DNA from 2 places in the Peribacillus sp. SRI_006 genome. Region 1 is predicted to be linked to the other one. Evidence: riboswitches for the same ligand, from Rfam matches in the RefSeq annotation. Region 1 holds a riboswitch; the other holds the start of a gene.
The links. A riboswitch is a leader RNA that binds a small molecule or an ion and turns the genes downstream of it on or off. The one in region 1 is predicted to bind glycine.

Region 1 (8,140 bases):
GAGCGGAATAGTTGCAACATCCATTTCTGGCAGACTGTACCCGATCCGGCCGGAAGTACTGATTTCAAAAATGAGTGATTGATCTTGATTATTCATGTTGATCCCCCAATTCCTGCGCAAGTGCATCAATTTCTTCTTTTGTTCTTAGTTCAGTTACCGCAACCAGCATATGGTCTTTCAATTCAGGATAAACCGTCCCTAAATCGAAGCCGCCGATCATCCCTTTTTCAAAAAGGTTTTTATTGACCTCTGAAAACGGAGCAGGCAGTTTAATGACAAATTCATTAAACGAAGGACCGTCGAATATCACTTCCACCCCTTTTGCCATAATTGCTTTTTTCGCATAATGTGCTTTTTGAATATTTTGCACGGCCATTTCTTTGACACCCTTTTTCCCAAGCGCGGTCATTGCAACAGAAGCGGCCAAGGCATTCAAAGCTTGATTGGAACAAATGTTGGATGTGGCTTTGTCACGGCGAATGTGCTGTTCACGAGCTTGAAGCGTCAGGACAAACCCTCTTTTTCCATTCTCATCGACCGTTTGACCAACGAGTCTGCCCGGAACTTTCCGTACAAGTTTATTAGTAACCGCAAAATATCCACAATGAGGGCCACCGAATGCCGCTGGAATGCCGAATGGCTGAGCATCCCCCGTTACGATATCTGCACCGAGTGCACCAGGGGATGTCAAAGCTCCCAATGCAAGCGGATTACTGGAAACGATAAACATGGACTTGACGCCATGAATGATTTCTTCCATTTCTTTCAATGGCTCGATCCGGCCAAAAAAGTTCGGGTATTGCACGATCACTCCTGCAATGTCATCATTCGCCAATTCCCTTAAAGCAGCTAAGTCCGTCACACCGTCTTTATGAGGAATTTCGATCACTTCCACGCGTTGCCCTTTTGCATATGTCTTCACAACTTCTCTTGATTCAGGATGAACGGTTCCTGAAATGAGAATCCTCTTCCGCCTTGTCTGTCCTGAAGCAAGCATCGCTGCTTCAGCCAGCGCCGTCCCGCCGTCATACATGGAGGAGTTAGCCACATCCATGCCCGTCAATTCACATATCATCGTTTGATATTCAAAGATTGCTTGAAGCTCGCCCTGTGAAATTTCAGGCTGATACGGTGTATACGCCGTATAAAACTCAGAACGGGAAAGAACATGATCGACGATGACCGGCGCATAATGGTCATAGACACCCGCACCAAGGAAGGAAGCATAATTTTTAAGGTCCGCATTCTTTGCAGCAAGCCTTGATAATTCTTTCATTAATGCAGGTTCCGATTTAGCAGGCTTGATATCGTATTCTCCTTGAAAACGAACGCTTTCAGGGATATCATTGAAAAGTTCTTCAGCAGCGGATACCCCTATCGCTTCCAGCATTTCTTGTTTATCTTGCTCTGTCATGGGTAAATAACGATGTTTCATCTAATGACCATTCCCCTCTATTTACGTGGTTTTTTATAAAAAGGTGTTTGTATTATAACGGCTTTCAAACGTTTGGAACGGATTTCCACTTCGACTTCCGCATCCAGCACCGAAAATTCCTTATCGATAAGTACCAATCCAACGTTTTTCTTCAATGTTGGCGATTGGGTACCAGTCGTGACCTCGCCAATGACTTCATCACCGCTGTAGACCTTATACCCATGACGTGGAATGCCACGGTCAATCATTTCAATTCCCACAAGCTTCCGGGGAGCCCCTTTCTCCTTTTGCTCAGCAAGAACGGCTTTCCCGAAAAAATCAACTTCCTTATCCACTTTTACTGCAAAACCAATCCCGGCTTCTATCGGGGTGATGTCCGCCGAAAGCTCCTGCCCATACAGCGGCAGTTTCGCTTCAAAACGCAGGGTATCACGAGCGCCTAAACCAATCGGCTGAACCCCCTCTTCCTTACCGGCATCCATAATCGCCTTCCAAAGGGCAGGGCCATTTTTACTGTCGCTATATATTTCAAAACCATCTTCACCAGTGTATCCAGTACGGGATACCAGCGTGGAGATACCGTTAATCATGACATTATCCTTGAACCTGAAAAATCCAATTTCACTTAAGTCAGTACTTCCGGATAGTTTTTGTAATATCTTCTCTGCAGCTGGTCCTTGAAGTGCCAGCTGTGTATAGTCACTTGATACATTCGTAATTTGGGCATCTTCCGTTAAATTCGCTTGAAGCCAATTGAAATCTTTTTCTGTATTCGCTGCATTGACCACGAGCAGATAGTCGTCCTCAGCCCTTTTATACACGATAAGATCATCAACCGTGCCTCCGTTTTCATAACACATGGCGGTATATTGGGCCCCGCCCTGTTGCAGCTTTGATATATCATTTGTCAGCATCTTCTGTAAAAAGGAAAGGCTCCCAGGCCCCTTAACATCGACTTCCCCCATATGGGAAACATCAAATAACCCCGCTTTTGTCCGTACGGCTTCATGTTCATCCTTTATACCCGAAAATTGGACAGGAAGTTCCCAGCCGCCAAAATCAATCGTTTTACCTCCGTATTCACGATAAACCTCAAATAGTGGTGTTCTTTTTAAATTGGTCAAAAAATGACCCCCTTCAGATTTTTTTAAAAATTAATTGGCTTCATTATCAAAAGCTTCTTGTCATTACGCATCAGATACAAGCTGATTCATGATGTGAAAAAAGCACAAAAAAGGACAGAGAAAGCCCGTTTGAGCTTTTTCTCTGTCCTGAAACCTGAAAGTTTACCTATGTAATAGGTTTTCCCCTTTGGTGGCCGTCCCATAACGGGCGGCGCTCTCCAGAGTTGCGTCCAATAAGAGTTCTTTTGCCTGAGAGATTCACTGCTAAGTTTGCTCCTTCGGCGCTACATCCGTAGTCTCTCCCCTTATCTTCACCCGCATATAAATGGTCTACCATTGAAAGGAAGCCGATAAGCCCCAAGCATCGGTAAAACCTTTGAGCATAAATGGAATGCATTCTCTGCCAATTCTCCTAAAACTTCAGAAACCGTTTGACTGATCTCCTTCAGTAATCTTGGATAAATTAGGAGCCTATAGCCCATACTAAGAAAACGCGAACTGCAAAATCGATGTACAAACATTCTTTGTAGCGTTTGGAAATTGGAATTTTCTAAATATACTTATATCCTACCCTAAGAAACTTATCTCTGCAATATTTTTTGAAAAAGAAATATTTTTCTTACTTCACATATGAAATGTTCGGGTTTTGACCTTATATTAAGGAAATTATGATTTAAGAGGGAGTTATTTCTATGAAAATCAATATATCCTTCAATTCTGAATGGAATGACGAGTTTCTGCAAAAGATGGAAAATGACGGTCCATGGGGAAATTGGGAGCTTTATAAGTTGGCGGTTCAAATGGAGGAAAACCTTATCATCCCTGATTTTGAAGGTTTACAGGCGCCCAAGCATCTTCCTCAGCTAACCCCGCTTCCCCATCAATTGGAAGCGGCGAAGCAAGTAGTGGAAAAGATGAATGGAAAAGCCATTTTGGCTGATGAGGTAGGGCTGGGAAAAACAATTGAAGCAGGCTTGATCCTAAAAGAGTATATGATTAGGGGCCTTGTAAAAAAAGTATTGATCCTTGTTCCGGCTTCCCTTGTCACACAATGGGCATTTGAATTGAATACCAAGTTTCATATTCCGGCAGTCGTTCAGAGAAAAAGTTATGTCTGGGACTCCTGTGATGTAGTCATTTCATCCATTGATACAGCGAAACGCGCTCCACATCGAGATATCATCTTTACTCAGGAATATGACTTCATCATTATTGATGAAGCTCATAAACTTAAAAATAATAAGACGAAGAACTATGAATTCGTCCAAAATCTGAAAAAGAAATTTTGTTTACTCCTGACAGCCACTCCGATTCAAAATAAAGTCGAGGAGATATTCCACCTCGTTTCGTTATTGAAACCGGGCCACTTGGGAAATGCCTCACTCTTTTCGGAAAAGTATAAAGGGAAAGGCCGGAACATAACAGAAGATGAACACCTAAAGGAACTGGTCAACACTGTCATGATTCGAAACCGGCGGGCCGATACTGGCATTGAATGGACAAAACGGCATGTGGAAACCATCACCATTGAATTTTCTCCAACGGAACAAGCATTGTATGATGCTGTTTCCAAATTCAAGCCAATTTCGGATGGATCAAAAGGAAGCGCCTTTTCGGCTCTCACTCTCCAAAGGGAAGCATGCAGCAGCAGAGAGGCTGTCTTTTATACATTAAAGAATATGAGGGATAAATACGATCAGCCTTCCCCTGATTTTTTGGCAAAGCTTGATGATTTATTTACTAAAGTGAATGAAACGGTCCAGAACTCAAAGGCTGAAAAAGCTTTGGAACTGATCAAGAAAATTGATGACAAAGTGATTATCTTTACGGAATATCGTGCGACTCAATTATATCTCCAATGGTACCTACAGCAGAATGGAATTTCTTCTGTTCCTTTCCGAGGCGGTTTTAAGCGTGGAAAGAAAGACTGGATGCGTGAATTATTCCAAAAGAACATTCAGGTATTAATCGCAACAGAAGCTGGCGGGGAAGGGATAAACCTTCAGTTTTGCCATCACTTGATTAATTTTGACCTGCCCTGGAACCCAATGAGGCTTGAACAGAGAATTGGACGGATTCACCGCCTTGGTCAGGAAGAAGATGTGATGATTTATAACTTTGCCACGAAAAATACAGTTGAAGAACATATACTGAAGTTACTATACGAAAAAATAAATTTATTTGAAAAAGTAATCGGTGAATTGGATGATATTTTAACCAAACTGGATATTAACAACATTGAAGAATATTTAATTGATGTGGTCGGCGAGTCCAAAACCGAAGGCGAAATGAAAGTCAAGATGGATAATTTTTCATCGTTGATCCAATTCGCTCAATCAATGAAGGAAGGTGAGGTTCATGCAGCAACGGGAAATTCATGATTTTTTAATCACTTTCTTTAAAGCCAATGAGTGTGAAATACTGGATAATGCACCAACCCACCTTACAGTGCAATTGACGATTGAGATGGATAAAGAATTAATGAACAGACCCTTTTATTGGCATTATCTAGAAAAAACAGGAGGTGTTCCGAACCCGGCACAAATCACTTTCATTACCGATCCAGAACAAGCTCCATCCGATTTAAAGGGAGAAATGATTCATTTTGGCTCCCCTCGTCTTCACCAGATTATTCAATCAACCAAAAAGCTGGCAGGGTATACTAGACTTTTTGAGAATACGCCTCCATCAAAAGGCAGAAATAATCCTTTGTTTCCTTGGCTGACCCTGAATGTGAAAATATCCTATCAATGCGACCGCAAAAAAGATACTTTCATGTCAATCGGACTGAATTTAATCTCGGGTGAAATAATGGAAGGGTTTCACCATCGGGTTTTACCGATTAACGTCACCCCGAAAATACCGGATTATTCCTTTACGCTTTCACCTCTGATCATGCCCAAGAGTGGATTGGCAAGACTTGATACATACATCAGAACCAGTTTCGAGGATGATGACCATTCCTGGGCGGAGGAAGCAATGCTGCGCTGGCAGAATGACTTGAATTTATTGGAGCATTTTTACAAGGATATGGACGAAAAAAGTGAGAGCTATTATACCGAAAAAGAAGCACTAAAAGCACAATATGAACCCAACATCAGAATATCCATCATCAACGGAGGATTATTTTACCTTTCAGATAGGGCGTTGGGATAAGTTAAGAATAAAAAAACAGATGTCCAAGTTTAGGACATCTGTTTTACTTTTTGATCGTTTTCCTTATAAACATCGACAAAGCAAAAGGGACAATGCCAAACCAATGTGACATACCCTGGTTTTTATCCTCTTTTCTGTGAAGGCGTTTTTCTTTTCGTTCTTTTTTCGTCAGATTGAAATACTCGACAAGCTGCTGCGTCAGATATTTAATATAAGCGTTTGTAGACATATAAAATCATCACCCTACGCAAAGTATGTCCGGTTTACGCTTATTTTATTCCTTTCCTTGCTCCCTTCACCGTAAACCTGTCGCGTTCCCTAATAAAATGGTGTTGATTTTGCTATTACACAGCTTGCTTCTCCAACCATTCTTTCACTTCCCCCGCTTCTTTATCGTATTGAATGATGACCCTGCCCTCTCGATCATTTTTAGTTTTGGAAGAAAACTCGATATAGACGTAAGGACCTTCTTGCTTCATTAAGGAATATCGCACCACACCATTGGGATATGATATTTCCCCCTGGATGATTTTCGGAATCTCTTCGCCCCACTCTGCCGTCACATCCTTGATGGCTAGATGGACAAGATGGTCGGCCACAAGCGACTCTTCCACTTCTTTATAAAACTTTTTATCAATGATAAACTGGTCGATCATTAGTATCGTGAACATGATGAAAACACTCGCCACAATCATGACCATCGGGAAAACGACTCCTTTTTGATTATTCATCAATTTTCGTATCATTCCTAAAGAAAGGATGAAATCTTCGACTGAAAGTAGTCCCTGCTTTATCCGTTATATTTATAACAATGACACTGCCATCCTTATTGACCTGGAATTCCGAAATGTTCTGCAAGATGACCTCATGCCCCATACCATCCACTCGTCTTCGGACCTTGTCTTCATATTGTTCCAGCGATGCTAATTGTTCACCTGAAAGCAAATATAATTTATTTCCCATTACATCTTGTGCTTTGGAACTCCGGACCTCCTGCTTCACTTGCATGGTAAAGACCTCCCACTCCTTAGGATGCAATTTATCAACGGACCTCATCTGGGTGTTAATGATCGAGAAGAGCTGCAGAACAAAAAGCGACGTCGTCATTAAAATCAATAAAGAAAAAAGCAATTCGATCATCGTAAAGCCATCATTTTTTCGCAGCATCACAAATGGATTCCCAATTACCCGTTTCATGTTCATAGCGTACACACCCTTCAATCATTCCCGGGAAATCCCCATGGTGCTTCCAAAACAATTCATAGCTTCTTTTTTTGTAAATGATTTCCTGATCAACTGCTTGAATCTCCCCATCCATGAACGCCGTCAATCTTTCATATAATAAATGGTGGGCTTCGGTCCTTACGGGAATATCTTTCCGCTGCGTCAATACCTCTTCAAGAATTGGTAAAATGGCAAGGGCCAGTAATATACAAATAGAAAATGCGGCCATCAGCTCAAGGTAGACGTACCCTTTACAATTTCTCAATCCGGAACCTCCCTTTACCGATATTGAGGACCAGCTTGTACTTTCCCTTTGAGGTATCAATCATAATCGTTCCGGCTTTGGATGCATTTCCATATTGATTAAAATGAAAGCTGAACCCCAAAGTGCCGCTTAAAAACTGGATATCCTCTGGTATGCTTCTCTCTAAAACGATCCCCTCCTTATAAGACGAAACGGTATAAATCTTTTCGGTATTATCAATATGGAGGTAAATCAAGCTCTTATGACTGATGGCATACTGTTGAGCATAGAAAAGATCTTCATGAAATTGTGAAAGAAAAAGCCTATTTTCCATTCCTTTAGTGAAGCTGGGATATAGATTAGGACCAATGGAAATTAGGAGTACAAAAATAGCGAGGACAATAAGGGTTTCAGATAGTGTATACCCACCATCTGAATGCCGTATATTCACTTCTCTCCTACTCAACGACCGTTATCTTTCCTTTACTATCCAAACTAATTTCATTCCCATTAGGGCAGGATGTCTGTTTGAGGTAGCCTTGACTTTCCAATTCACCGATACTTTCGGGCAGTTTAGCATTATCGATTTCATAAGCCTGCACCTGTGCTTGGGCCATCTTAACGAAAGCTTCACATCCTTTAGACTGGATTGTGGATTGGTTTTTCGTGATATTGGGGATTGTTATAATCAAAAGGATGGATATCACCAGTAAAACAATAAGCATTTCTATTAGGGTAAAACCACGTTCATTCATCACTTTCTTCAACATATCATCATGCTCCTAAAAGCATCTGAATACCAGATGACCTTCGGGCATTTTCACCTCCGGAATACAAAAATGAAATCCTATAAACCTTCGAGCAGTGAGAACATCGGCAGCAAAACCGCCAAATAAATGGACACGATCAAAAGACCTATCAGTGAAAACATTAGAGGCTGAATGATTTTCAAGATTG
Region 2 (8,140 bases), on a different contig from region 1:
CACAAGAAGCCATTAAACAAGCTGCTCAAGAAATTGCCCAAGCCCAATCTTCCGTAAATCAGGTTTATAGTACAGTACAAGCCCAGCAAGCGGAATGATTCTGGGGATTATCCGAATAATTGATTCAAAACAAGAAGAAAGAGGCCTATATCCAAATTCAGGAATAGGCCTTTATATAACGAATGTTTATGGTGTTCCAAGCTTTTTTCACCCCCACTTATTTAATGGCGGTATGCTTTGTGGGAACTTAAACGCATTGTATGGATCATACCTCGTTTTCACTTCCCTAAGCCGTTTGAAATTTTCTCCATAATACGCAGTTGGCCAATCTTTGATTAGAGTATCCGGCCAATTCACATAGTCACCGGTAGTAAATGGTGACAAGGCATGCTTCAGGTCCTTGATCCAACGAATGTTTAGCCGCTCTTCTTCTGGATTGGTCCATGTAGCCTGATACTCCTGGGCGATGATGGCATCTCGATAATAAAAAGCTGTCTCCTTTGGATCTTTAAGGCCCGCCACTCCTCCTAGGGATTGGTGCCAAATGGCTGCATTTTCATTTGGAGCATTTCCTAAAAAATGTTTCATAGTTGCGATTGCTTGCTGTGGAAAAGCTTTTTCAATGAAAGATCCTGACCTCTTTCGATGCGCCGGTTGATTTCCAGCTGGATAATCAAAGAATCTTACGGCTTCAATGTATGGGACTTCCTTTATCATGACATTTATTGGTGAACCGGTTTTTGTCAAAGGCTTTAATAGCTGCTTCAATCTATGTGACGTTCCAACAAATTCACCTTTAGCAAAAATTTCGTTTGCTTCCTTTGCCTTGAATTCTATTTCTGAAGTTAAGCCTTCATCAGCTTGAGTGGCCCAATCCTGCCAGGCTTCAAACACCGCTTCGAAATCCTCCCACCCCCATGTGACGGAGAAAACGGAAACCCTTGATACGGGGGTTACCCTGAAAGTAAGAGATGTGACTATGCCAAAGTTTCCCCCTCCTCCCCCGCAGCATGCCCAAAATAAATCACTATTGATTTTCCTATTCGCTTTAATGAGTTTGGCTCCCCTCTTTCCACAAGCCCTTACCATTTCTATTTCAAGTAGATTGTCACAAGTAAGTCCAAAGCGCCTCGTTAACATACCTATTCCACCGCCGAGCGTAAGACCTACAACACCAACACTGCTTTCGGTCCCTGCCGGAATCGTCGTGCCATAGTCCCATAACGTATTATATACTCGCCCTAAATCAGCTCCGGCTTCAATTTTTGCGATCATTTTTTCACGATTGACCTTGATATTGTACATTTCACTAATATCAATGACTAGACCGCCATTCACTAATGAAAAATTTTCATAACTATGCCTGCCGCTCCTAACCCGGAAAGGTGCATGATTTTCCCGGGCCCACTTCAATGAATTCAACACATCATCGGAACTTTGACAAAACACAATGACCTTTGGGAATTTAGAAAAACTTAAGTTATTATTTATCCTGGCACGCTCATACTCAGCATCATTAGGTGTAACGATACGACCGGTAAGCTTTGTTCTTTCCAAAAGATAACCCCTTCCTCGGGTAAATATGTAACATCCTATGAAAAAACCTGGCATGAAGATACATTCCCCTTGCTGTCCCTCCCTTGTTACGAGGTCAAATTAGCTACACTCGTGAGTTTCGCCGTTTTACTCGCGAATTCGACGACTTTACTCGTGAATTCCGCTGTTTTACTCGTGAATTCAACGACTTTACTCGTAAGCTTCGCCGTTTTACTCGTGAATTCAACAACTTCTCGTGAATTTCGCTATTTTACTCGTGAATTCGACGACTTTACTCGTGAATTCCGCTGTTTTACTCGTGAATTCAACGACTTCTCGTGAATTTCGCTATTTTACTCGTGAATTCGACGACTTTACTCGTGAATTCCGCTGTTTTACTCGTGAATTCAACGACTTTACTCGTGAGTTTCGCCGTTTTACTCGTGAATTCCACAACTTCTCGTGAATTTCGCTATTTTACTCGTGAATTCGACGACTTTACTCGTGAATTTTGCTGTTTTACTCGTGAATTTCGCTATTTTACTCGTGAATTCGACGGCTTTACTCGTGAGTTTCGCCGTTTTACTCGTGAATTCAACAACTTTACTCGTGAGTTTCGCTATTTTACTCGTGAATTCGACGACTTTTCTCGTGTGTTTCGCTGTTTTACTCGTGAATTCGACGACTTTTCTCGTGAATTCCGCTGTTTTACTCGTGAATTCGACGGCTTTACTCGTGAATCCCACGACTTTACTCGTGAGTTTCGCTGTTTTACTCGTGAATTCCACAATTGATCTACAAGGAAAAAAAAGGCCCTTCTCGAATTAGAGAAGGGCTTTTTACTAGAATTTCTTATCCTGAAATCTCATCATCGGATTTAACATCCAATGGTGTTCGTTTATCCATTTTCAGCATGTAATAACTTGCTATTACCAAGGCTAGGAAAACGATCCCGACAACCAAGGAAATCCTTGTACTAGGATTGATCCACATACCTACCAGCACCATCAGTAAAAAGGCTATTGTCGCATAGTTACTGTAAGGGGCCAACGGCATTTTGAACGGATGTTTCTCCATTTCAGCGGCATTTACCTTTCTGAACTTAAGCTCACTGATAAGTAAGACAAACCATGGAATCATCCCAGGCAAAACACTCGCACTGTACACATAAAGGAATACTTGCGGCGGTGCAAGGTAATTCAGGATAACCCCGATGCCCAACCCTAATAGTACAGCGATCGTGCAATATGCCGGAACTCCATTTTTAGATACTTTAGCAAAGACTTTCGGAGCTTGGCCATTCAATGCCAGTGTGTAAAGCATACGACCTGCACTGAAAATCCCACTGTTGCATCCAGACATCGCCGCAGTGATGACGACAAAATTAATGATGCCTGCCGCTGCAGTGATACCTATTTTGGCAAAGGTCGAAACAAACGGACTGCCTAAGTCATCCAGTTGATCCCAAGGGAATACTGTCACGATGACGAAAATGGCACCAATATAGAAAATTAAAATGCGCCATATAATTGATTGAATCGCTTTTGTTACGGTCTTCGTTGGGTCTTTCGCTTCCCCTGCTGTGATGCCGATAAGCTCAACGCCTTGATAGGAAGCCACGACAAGTGAAAGCGCAAAGAAGAATCCTGTCCAGCCTCCCGTAAAGAAGCCGCCATTTTCCCAAAGATTCGATAATCCAATCGCATCCCCGCCATTCCCTATTCCAAAGAAGATAAGGCCCAGGCCGGCAACGATCATCAATATAATCGTTATGATTTTTATAAGTGCAAACCAGAATTCAAATTCCCCGAAGGATTTAACGGAAATGAGGTTGGCCGCTCCCAAGATGATCATGGCGACCACACCTGGTATCCAGGCCGGTAACTCCGGGAACCAATATTGCATATACAAGCCAACCGCAATGATTTCGGACATTCCGACGATTACCCATTGAAACCAATTGCTCCAAGCAGTCATATAACCTGCCAAAGGATGTATATAGCTGCTCGCAAAGGTTGCAAAAGAACCTGTAGTCGGTTCTAAATAAAGCATCTCACCCATGGAACGCATGATGAAAAATATAAAAATACCTGCAATGGCATAAGCAAGCATTACAGAGGGCCCGGTCCATTTGATCGTGCTCGCAGATCCCATGAATAAGCCGACTCCGATGGTTCCGCCCAAAGCTATCATTTGAATGTGACGTGCTTCCAGCCCTCTCTTTAATTCCTTGTTCGACATGATTAACTCCTCCAGATGCAATATCGGTAATGCTTTTCTATCCTTACCACGAACTTATTAATTATTGCAGTTAGAAATGCTCTATCGAAAAAATACCAATAACACTTCATTTATGTTTTCTTATCTTATAATAGTAAATATTCTGTAAAAATACAATTGTATTTTTGAAATAAACAGTTGCCAATAATATCTTGTTGATTTTTCTAATCTAAAAATATCATTTTAAAAAAATGATGTTCAGTATTTTATTATAGTGATCGTTCATAATGAGTAGAAAACAATCACTTCTGCTTAGACCTTAAGTTAAATACAGACCACTATTAAACTACAGAAAATGCCTGTTTCATTTCAAAAAAAATTGTTGACCTACCGAAAAATAGATGATAGAATTCCAATATTATTTTATAAGCATAATGAAATGATCAAGCAGTGGAAAATCATCACTGACTGACATTTCTTCACAACCGCATACAAGCAAGCGATGAATGCTATGGATGACACTATAGCAGGAGCAGCTTCTGGAGAGACTGTACAAGATGCAGCGCCGAAGGATTCACAATCTCAGGCAAAAGGACAGAAGAGTAACGAATGATATATTGTTATTCTGAGCCCTTTAAGAGATTGGTATTATCCAATCTCTTTTTTTATTGTCCATATTGTGATTGGACTAAAACAACAAATGGGAAAGGCAAGCTGGACGACAATCACGTCCCTCTCTCCAAGACCATGCAGGTAAACATTCACTACCAGACTATAAAAACGGGGGCGTACGAATTGGCTAAACAAGAATTAAAAAGAGATTTAAAAAATCGACATGTACAACTGATTGCAATAGGAGGAACCATTGGCACCGGTTTATTTTTAGGTTCCGGAAAAGCCATACAATTAGCAGGTCCTTCCATATTATTCTCTTATATGATAATAGGGATTGCCTTGTTTTTTGTGATGAGGGCCCTGGGGGAATTGCTTTTATCCAATGCAGGGTACACATCATTCACTGAATTCGCAACTGAATATGTCGGTCCATGGGCCGGCTTCGTGACCGGTTGGACATATTGGTTTTGTTGGATCATGACCGCAATGGCCGATATCATAGCTGTCGGTGTTTATATGCAATATTGGTTTGATGTCCCTCAATGGATTCCGGCTCTGCTTTGTCTGGTCATTCTGTTAGGATTGAACCTATTGACCGTTAAGATATTTGGCGAATTGGAATTCTGGTTTGCCATCATTAAAGTAATCACGATCATCGCCTTGATCATCGTAGGAATTTTCCTTCTGATCCTCGGCTTCAATACCAATACCGGAACGGTTTCCCTAACGAACCTTTGGAATCATGGCGGCATGTTCCCCAATGGCATTTCCGGATTCCTGTTATCTTTACAGTTGGTCGTCTTCTCATTTGTCGGTGTCGAATTGGTCGGGGTTTCTGCAGCAGAAACGGCGAACCCGCGAAAGAACATTCCATCTGCCATCAATAAAATCCCTGTCCGGATTTTGCTTTTCTACGTTGGTGCACTATTCGTCATTCTCTGCGTCAACCCATGGACACAACTGAATGCCACAAGCAGTCCATTTGTAGAGGTCTTTGCGTTAATCGGCATTCCAGTCGCTGCAGGGATCATCAACTTCGTCGTTTTGACATCCGCTGCTTCTGCATGCAACAGCGGTTTATTTTCAACGAGCCGAATACTTTATACGTTAAGCAGGAATGGTGAAGCCCCAGCTAAGCTGGAAAAATTAAATAAACAGGCTGTTCCGAGCAATGCCTTATTCACATCCACAATCGTTGTATCAATAGGGGCATTATTAAGCAAGCTGATACCGGAACAGGCATTTACTGTCGTGACTACCATCAGTGCCATCTGTTTCATTTGGGTATGGAGCATTATCTTGATCTCCCATATCAAATATTCGAAAACAAGGCCCGACCTAAGAGCCGAATCGACTTTCAAGGCTCCTTTTACACCTTTTGTCAATTACGTCATTTTAGGCTTATTCCTGTTCATCCTTATTGTTATGCTATTCGCTGAAGCTACACGGCTATCACTGCTCTTGACCCCAATCTGGTTCATCCTCTTGGTGATACTATATAATTATCGAAAAAAAAGATAGCTAAAGGAAATAAAGCCTTGAACTCAATATGAATTCAAGGCTTTATCTGCATATGAACATATTAGGCCTTCGGCTTTCTGCACACTTTTGCTAAAATATATCAGGCAACTGCATTAAATTTTATATCAAAATAGTGTAAGCTAATATATATTATCGTACCTTTTCCGTCATGTATGAATTTTCCATCCGGTTTGGTTCACCCATCCATCAGTGGCATTGAAGAATGAACCCCCATTGGTGGGCGTTTCACTTTATTTAAAACGGAGGGGGTTGTTTAATGAAGATTATATATATTCTTACACTAGTTCCTTTTATAGGCATACTGGGATTTCTACCTTTTGTTAATAAAATAGAACCATATGTATTAGGGATGCCTTTCAATATGTTCTGGATGGCTATGTGGGTGGTCCTTACCTCTGCCATACTCGGCATCATGTATAAGCTGGATCCCAGGAATCGGGAAGGTGACCAGGAATGAATATTGCTCTCTTAATCATTTTAGCATTTTTACTTCTATCGATATTTTTAGGAATACGCTCTTCAAAAGGAAAAGATATGGACTTGGAACAATGGACGGTGGGCGGACGCGGTTTTGGTGCGATATTCGTCTTTCTGCTGATGGCCGGGGAAATCTATACGACCTTCTCCTTCCTTGGCGGCAGCGGCTGGGCTTATGGCAAGGGCGCACCCGCTCTATATGTTCTAATTTACATTACTTTGTCTTACGTATTATCCTATTGGCTCCTGCCGGAAATATGGAGATATGCCAAAGAAAATAAACTGATGTCTCAATCCGATTTCTTTGTAAGCAAATATAAGAGTCCCAGTTTAGGAATTTTGGCTGCACTTGTCGGTGTGGTGTCGATGATCCCAGTGATCGTCGTGCAGCTGAAAGGATTGGGGATCATTGTCTCAGAAGCATCTTATGGTGCCATCTCAATGTCTGAGGCAGTTTGGATGGGGGCGATCAGCCTTACCATTTATGTGATGATCTCCGGTATCCACGGTTCAGTTTGGACCGCGGTCATTAAAGATATCATGATGGTCGCCATAATAGGATTTTTGGGGATTTATCTGCCGATTCATTACTTTGGCGGATTTCAGCCGATGTTTGAAGCGGTTGATGCCGCCAAGCCTGGTTTTCTAAAGTTCCCTGATCAGGGGCTTAGCGTATCATGGTTCATCTCCACGGTAATATTGCTCGTATTCGGTTTCTATATGTGGCCGCAAGTTTTCAGCGCTGTTTATTCAGCACGCAGCGGCAAGGTATTTCGAAAGAACGCCATCATCAGTCCTTTATATACACTCATGCTGTTATTCGTCTTTTTCGTTGGGTTTACAGCTATATTGAAAGTGCCCGGACTCGTTGGTGCAGATGCGGACCTCTCATTGCTGCGCCTGTCGATCGAGACCTTTGATCCATGGTTTATAGGCATAATCGGCGGCGCTGGATTGTTGACCGCATTGGTGCCGGGATCCATGCTTTTGATGAGCGTCGCTACACTGCTCGCGAAAAACGTTTATAAGGAATTTGCACCTGACGTGTCCGATCGCCATATTGTACGATTGGCAAAGTTCCTTGTGCCAATCATTGCCCTTATAGCCGTCTACTTCACCTTAAACGGCGGCGAAACGATGTCGGCATTAATTCTTATGGGATACAGTCTCATTACACAGCTCTTCCCATCCCTTCTCTTTAGTCTGAAAAGGAATAATCCGATCAATAAATTTGGCGCAATCGCCGGCATCATTACCGGATTGGCCATCGTAATCTGCATTACACTCAGTCAATCGACAATAGGGACCTTGTTTCCATCCTTACCGCAAGCAGCAAAAGATTTGAATGTGGGAATCATTGCATTGGCAGTCAATTTCATTGTGATGATCACGGTGAGTATTGCTTTCAGAAAGCACGCGGTTCAGTTGGAACCTAAATCCGTTAACGATATATGAAGCAAATTTTGAAACTGGTTATGGATCAATAACATTGGAGGCTCAGTCAAAAGACTGAGCCTTCCTTATTCTCGGCTTCCAAGCATGATGTCCTTTATCTCAATATTGTTGATGGGAAACCTCATTTTAGACTATTAATCTTTTCTGTTTATAAACAAATCCCCTATTTTAACTAATAAATACAACGAAAAAATAATCATCAAGGTTCTGGATACTACCAGGCCATCCATAGCTAAATCATATCCACCTCTTAATAAGACTTCCGGATTCAAACAAAAAGTAATCGATATTACGA

Region 2: linked by a shared signal. The riboswitch ahead of AC2YHV_RS05340 (amino acid permease) and the one ahead of gcvT (glycine cleavage system aminomethyltransferase GcvT) in region 1 are both predicted to bind glycine.

Annotation. Positions count from the first base shown of each region.
Region 1 covers NZ_JBYCZT010000001.1:387,680-395,819, reverse strand. Annotated here, with positions in the region: gene gcvPB (aminomethyl-transferring glycine dehydrogenase subunit GcvPB) at 1-96, opposite strand, end outside; gene gcvPA (aminomethyl-transferring glycine dehydrogenase subunit GcvPA) at 89-1,435, opposite strand; gene gcvT (glycine cleavage system aminomethyltransferase GcvT) at 1,453-2,559, opposite strand; glycine riboswitch at 2,700-2,783, opposite strand; glycine riboswitch at 2,787-2,874, opposite strand; gene AC2YHV_RS01930 (DEAD/DEAH box helicase) at 3,252-4,940, shown strand; gene AC2YHV_RS01925 (YqhG family protein) at 4,918-5,715, shown strand; gene AC2YHV_RS01920 (YqzE family protein) at 5,759-5,944, opposite strand; gene comGG (competence type IV pilus minor pilin ComGG) at 6,060-6,446, opposite strand; gene comGF (competence type IV pilus minor pilin ComGF) at 6,439-6,918, opposite strand; gene AC2YHV_RS01905 (hypothetical protein) at 6,866-7,204, opposite strand; gene comGD (competence type IV pilus minor pilin ComGD) at 7,191-7,634, opposite strand; gene comGC (competence type IV pilus major pilin ComGC) at 7,642-7,953, opposite strand; gene comGB (competence type IV pilus assembly protein ComGB) at 8,031-8,140, opposite strand, start outside.
Region 2 covers NZ_JBYCZT010000003.1:225,549-233,688, reverse strand. Annotated here, with positions in the region: gene AC2YHV_RS05370 (hypothetical protein) at 1-98, shown strand, start outside; gene AC2YHV_RS05365 (FAD-binding oxidoreductase) at 208-1,557, opposite strand; gene AC2YHV_RS05360 (hypothetical protein) at 1,669-1,878, shown strand; gene AC2YHV_RS05355 (hypothetical protein) at 1,862-1,990, opposite strand; gene AC2YHV_RS05350 (hypothetical protein) at 1,974-2,324, opposite strand; gene AC2YHV_RS05345 (amino acid permease) at 2,389-3,777, opposite strand; glycine riboswitch at 4,286-4,364, shown strand; gene AC2YHV_RS05340 (amino acid permease) at 4,552-5,892, shown strand; gene AC2YHV_RS05335 (DUF3311 domain-containing protein) at 6,170-6,370, shown strand; gene AC2YHV_RS05330 (sodium:solute symporter family protein) at 6,367-7,845, shown strand; gene AC2YHV_RS05325 (hypothetical protein) at 7,980-8,140, opposite strand, start outside.